DNA from 2 places in the Pseudogracilibacillus sp. SO30301A genome. Region 2 is predicted to be linked to the other one. Evidence: predicted binding sites of a transcription regulator. Region 2 holds the regulator's gene; the other holds the start of a gene.
What was found. The regulator NrdR, encoded in region 2, represses ribonucleotide reductase genes. The targets are predictions, from matches to a motif close to AACACNATATATNGTGTT.
Positions count from the first base shown of each region.

Region 1: SPD89_RS22885 (ribonucleotide reductase N-terminal alpha domain-containing protein) is a predicted target of NrdR. The motif match lies at 1,266-1,283, and genes of this name have one in related genera.

Region 1 is NZ_JAXHDD010000006.1:53,880-57,081, forward strand. It holds gene SPD89_RS05090 (rhodanese-like domain-containing protein) at 675-1,052, opposite strand; gene SPD89_RS22885 (ribonucleotide reductase N-terminal alpha domain-containing protein) at 1,561-2,658, shown strand; gene SPD89_RS05095 (LAGLIDADG family homing endonuclease) at 2,697-3,202, shown strand, end outside.
Region 2 is NZ_JAXHDD010000093.1:584-3,785, forward strand. It holds gene SPD89_RS21975 (glyceraldehyde-3-phosphate dehydrogenase) at 1-640, shown strand, start outside; gene nrdR (transcriptional regulator NrdR) at 1,448-1,912, shown strand; gene SPD89_RS21985 (replication initiation and membrane attachment family protein) at 1,925-3,202, shown strand, end outside.

The sequences.
Region 1 (3,202 bases), on a different contig from region 2:
AACTAGTTTGATCTTCAAAATGAAATGAAGTTTGCACTAGTTCGGATTTTTTCTATAAGTGCATGTTCAAAACTCCCATGTCTTATTAGACACCGCAATGAATGAAAATGGGGGTGTGGCGTTTAATAATTAATTACTTTGTTTATTATAGATACTACAGAGCTTGGTGATCGTACATTTCTATGACGAACACTTCTACCAGAGGAAACAACATTTTCGATGATTAGTATTCCTCGCATTAAGGGATGCCCTGGCGGAGCGTCTAGTGGAAGAAAGTATCCATAATGTCCAGATTTCCATTTTGGTAGTTAATAAGCTCAAGTCCAATCAAAAAACAGAATGGGGAATAAAAAGCATCATATAACAAATTAATCAAATAAATTTTTCCAAAAAAAGTAATTTTACTATTTAGGGAGGATGCTTTTTTGTGTCAAAATTGAGCTTTTCTCCCATTTTCGTATAAAAAGGAGGATAAAAAGGACCAAGAAGTTCGATGCGGCGCAGTTTCGAGCAGCGGAATGTATGCATTTAGATACATGAGCAAAGATCTGGCACGCAGAAAAAGTGATTTCCCTTTTTCAAGGAGCAGAAAAACAAGCATTCGTGCGAAATTTGCAGTGTCATTTTTACCGGACTTTTTGAACATCCTCTATAAGTAACAATCTTTTACAGTATTATTTTTTCCGGTCAATCTTACCGGTCCATTTTTTAAATCCACCTTGTAAAACATTTAAATCTACATATTTATTTTTGTGTAAAATTTGAGCCGCTCGAGCAGAACGAGAAGTGTTTTGGCAATATAGATAGACTGGTTTATCCGGTCTGATTGCTGACATACTTTGTTTTAACTGAGTGAGTGGAATATTTCTCGCACCTCTTATATGACCTTTATCAAATTCTTGAGGCTCACGAACATCGATTAATTGTGCTTTTCGATATCCTTCTATAAATTGTTCTTGTGTTAACAAATTCATAATTTTACGCTGCCTAAAGTATGTGAAAGCATAGTACCCTATTAAAAGCACCAAAATGATTATCAAATAAATTAACATTATTAGTCCCCCACAACAATTCTATATATATATACACATATATTATATGTACAAAAAAAAGAATTTACAAATAGTATCGTTTTTTTACTTTTTTATCCTTATTTTTGAATAACTTAATCTACAAAAAATCCTATCATATCAGGGATTCTACAAGTTGACAAAAAACTCACCAAAATTAAAATATACAATATATAGTATATAGAAATTAAAATAAGCACTATATATTGATTTTTTTATGTTTTTTGTGTACTATTAGTACTATAAGTGCGTGTTCAAAAAGGAGGATAAAAAGGATCAAGAAGTTCGAGGCGGCGCAGTTTCGAGCTGCGGAATGTATGCATTTAGATACATGAGCAAAGATCTGGCACGCAGAAAAAGTGCTTTCCTTTTTCAAGGAGTGGAGAAACAAGCATTCGTGCGAAATTCGCAGTGTCATTTTTACCGGACTTTTTGAACATACTCTATAATAGATATGGAAATTTTAATGTAAAAGTAAGGAGCGAATATGATGTCGTTAATGATTGATGCTGATACTAAAATCAATGTACAAGCTTTAAACGAAGATATAAGATTATTTCCGCAAGTGCACCCAATTACATCTGATATGAGTGTAACACATGAAGGTGTTTCTCGTCTCGTTATGTTGGATCGTTATGCGTTTAAAGATACAGAAAAAAAGACATTAAAAGAGGGAGATTTTGTCGTTCTTACTGTAAAATCTGACCCCAAATTTCCTGCACGTGGATTTGGTTATGTTAAATCAATAGATTGGGAAAGAAAATCGGCTAACATTAAAGTTGCAGATGAATTTACTAATCTTTTAGAGGAAGAAACGGAAATAGAAAAAGGTATTGTTACTCGTAGCCTCAATGTTATTGATAAACCTTTAGAAATCTTTTATGAACAAATAGCAATGCGAAATGCTGCTGGATTAGCTGCAGTTGAAAAGACAGATGAGAATAGAAATAAATATTTCAATTTATTTTCGAAAGAACTATCTAATTTAAATTTCGTACCAGCAGGTCGTGTACTTTACGGTGCGGGTTCAGAAACGGAAGTCACTTACTTTAACTGTTACGTTATGCCGTATGTACAAGACTCCCGTGAAGGAATCTCTGATCACCGTAAACAAGTAATGGAGATTATGTCACGGGGCGGTGGAGTTGGAACAAATGGTTCAACATTAAGACCGAGAAATACACTAGCTCGTGGTGTAAATGGTAAATCGTCTGGGTCGGTATCTTGGCTTGATGATATAGCAAAATTAACCCATTTAGTAGAACAAGGTGGGTCAAGACGTGGTGCACAAATGATCATGTTAGCAGATTGGCATCCAGACATTATAGAATTTATAATTTCCAAAATGCAAAACCCAAGAATTTTACGTTATTTAATTGAAACTACGAATGACGAGCAAATTAGACAACTAGCTAATGAAAAATTAAGGTTTACACCATTAACAGAAACAGAAAAAGATCTTTATCAAGGAATTTTAAATTATAAAAACATGCCCGGACTCGGAGGTTTCACTAAGTCAGCAATAAAAGAGGCGGAAACTAAACTAGAAACTGGTGGAAACTATACTGTACATAACTCTGACTTTTAACAGGCGCAAACATCTCCGTCTGCCTGACGAAAGAGTTTATGGAAGCAGTAGAAAATGATGACGAGTACGAACTACGTTTTCCAAACGTTGAAAATTACTCAGAAGAAGAAATGAGAGCCTACAATGAAAAATGGCATGAAATTGGCGACGTGCGTGAATGGGAGAAACTTGGATATAGCATTAGAACGTACCGTAAAATTAGAGCTAAAGATCTGTGGGACTTAATAAATATCTGTGCTACTTACTCAGCGGAACCAGGAATTTTCTTTATTGACAATGCAAATGACAAGACGAATGCGAAGGCGTATGGGCAACAAGTTGTTGCAACAAACCCATGTTTTCATCCAAATACAAGGATTTCAACAGAGTTCGGATTAGTTACAATTGAAGAATTGTATAAGAAAATGGGCAAAAAACATTTCAAAGTTGCTACAGATAATCGGCTAAAAGAAAAAATTCAAGTAGTTAATGGTAGCTCGTATGAAATTCCAGGTGTTACGATGAGAACCGGTACTGTATTCCCAACTGGAACTAGACAAACATT
Region 2 (3,202 bases):
TGAAGAAACATATAATCCAGAATTGGATCATGTTGTTTCCAATGCATCGTGTACAACAAATTGTTTAGCTCCAGTAGTAAAAGTATTAGATAATCATTTCAACATTATAAATGGTCTAATGACGACTGTTCATGCTTATACAACTGACCAGGTTACATTAGATAATCCACATAAAGATTTACGCCGCGCACGTGCATGTGGGCAATCGATTATTCCAACTTCAACCGGAGCGGCCAAAGCACTTGGTGAAGTTTTACCACATCTAAATGGAAAATTACACGGGATGGCATTAAGAGTTCCAACACCAAATGTGTCACTTGTGGATTTAGTAGTCGATGTTGAAAAAGAAGTAACCGTTGATGAAGTAAACAGTGTATTTAAGAAAACAGCGAATGAAGAAATGAAAGGCATTATCAAGTATAGTGAAGAGCCACTTGTTTCGATTGATTATGCAACAACCGATTATTCCGCAATTATTGATGGACTTTCTACAATTGTTATGGAAGATAAAAAAATTAAAATTCTTGCTTGGTACGATAATGAGTGGGGCTATTCTGCACGAGTAGTTGATTTGGCAAAGTTTGTAGGTAAAGCTTTACAACAACCGAGTCAAAAAAAAGAAACAGTAAAAATATCTTAAATTAATATTCATTAGAAAACTTGGCATTCGTTAAAGAAAACATGCCCTCATCACTAGGGGATACCGACGTTGGCGCAAAGCCTGTTCTTAGTCAGCCTTCCTTAGAGCCATATTGGCGAAAGATAGAGGTGATGTTACACTTATGCTCTTGAGTGCAAGCCTTTAATAGCGAGTGCCTTAGTTGCACTTATGCAGTAGGAAGTTTTTATACGTTCCTATCTGCCAAAAAAGTTGTCTGTTATTATGGACAACTTTTTTTATTTAAAATAGCTCTTTCCTCAAGAAGGGCTTGAAAGTGGGTTAGAATGCAGCGTATTAATAATTGCTACTTGATGATGACGACTTGATTCCAACATTGATTGGATTTTCAACATGTCGAGTCGCTTATCAAGACGTTGAGCGAATTGTCAACATGTCGAGTGGATTTTCCGCATGTCGAGTCTAAAGTCACAGGGCGAGTAGTGTTTAAATCTATTGTTATATAAGTGCGTGTTCAAAAAGGAGGATAAAAAGGACTAAGAAGTTCGAGGTGGCGCAGTTTCGAGCACCGGAATGTATGCATTTAGATACATGAGTAGTGGAGAAACAAGCATTCGTGCGAAATTCGCAGTGTCATTTTACCGGACTTTTTGAACATCCTCTATAAAAATTATTAACATTTAGAAATTCTATGGTTTAGTCTAAATTTAATGTTAAATATGTCAAGTATGATAATCATTATGGAAAAAGTTAAAAACATGATAAACTATAAGAATAGATACTGAACGTTTTTAGATGTTGGATCGAATATGAATGGGGTTGAAACGAATGAAGTGTCCAAAGTGTAATCATAAACATTCCCGTGTTCTGGATTCAAGACCTTTTGAAGACGGTGATGCGATCAGAAGGCGTAGAGAATGCGAGCGATGTGGATTTCGCTTTCGCACATTTGAACGCAAAGAAGAAACACCTTTAATTATAGTTAAAAAAGATGGGACAAGACAAGAGTTTAATCGTGATAAATTGATCAGGGGATTAATGCGCGCTTGCGAAAAAAGACCTGTTACGATTGAAGAAATTGAAAAAGTTGCTCTAGAAGTAGAGCGAGAAATAAGAAATTCTGATCTCCCTGAAATTAGTAGCCAACATATTGGTGAGATGGTACTTGAACGATTGTCTGACATTGATGAAGTAGCATACGTACGTTTTGCTTCTGTTTATCGTCAATTTGAAAATATTAATGTTTTTCTAGATGAACTAAAAGAAATTTTACAATCGAAAAAATCCAAGTAATGAAAAGGGGAAGTGAAAAAAGTGCAGCATCTAGGAAAAATCTTACCAGTAGATGGATATCTTGTTCAACTTGATTCCAGTTTGCCGAATGATTATATCCAATCTTTAACGCACTTATACCAACCTTTACTCGGAATTGAAGCAATTAGTTTATATCAGCTTCTCTTACATGAAATTGATATTCAACCAGAAATTCAATTGCAAACACATCATACGTTGATGAATTATTTAAATATGCCGTTAGATCGAATTTATGAAGCGCGTCTCAAACTTGAAGGAATTGGATTATTAAAAACATATAAAAAAGAAACGAAAGAGAAAGTGTATTATACATATGTTATTCAATCACCTTTTAGTCCGATAGCATTCTTTGAAGATGTGATGTTATCGGAGCTATTGTATCGCCATATTGGAGATAAGAAATTCCTTTCATTAAAAAAGCATTATACAAAGGCAAATCAGCAACGAATTGGAGAAAATGTTACAGCTGTTTTTCATGAGGTATTTCAAACATTTGAACCGGAATACATTCCGCCAATAAAAAGTGAAGAGCCAACAGGAATTCCTCTTCAACAAATGGATTTTTCTTTACTTGAACAAAGCTTGAAACGGAAAATGTTACCTGTTGATAAGATTTTAACAGAAACAAACAAGCGTATTATTTCACAACTTGTTCAATTGTATGATTTAGAATCGTATGAAATTGAAAAATCTGTTGAATGGGCTCTTACAGAGGAGAACCGACTTGATGTTGAACAGTTTAAAGCCGTCTGCCACGATGTTTTTCAAACAAAACATAATGTAAGCAATTTGAAACTTACAGTTAAAAAACCAGAAAAAAGCGTTTCAGTGCAAGAAAAGTCATTAACTAAAACTGAAAAACTGCAACAAAGATTTGAAACTATTACACCAAAAGAATTATTAGAAGATTTATCAAGCGGTAATAACGCTTCTAAACAAGACTTGAAATTTATAAGTGATTTAATGGTAAATCAAGGCATTCCTTCATCGGTGATGAATGTACTTATCCACTATGTCATGTTACGTTCTGATATGAAACTCCCCAAAGAGTACATGGAAAAAATTGCGAGTAACTGGTCTCGGAAAAAATTTAAAACTGCAAAGGAAGTAATGGACTTTATACAACAACAATCAGAACAAAAGGCACAACCGAAAAGAAACTATCAATCTAGAAAACAATCTAAAGAAATTATTCCAGATTGGTTTAAAGATAGACATAAAGAACCGAGAGAAACAAAACAAGAAGTTAACTTAACGGAAGAACAAGCA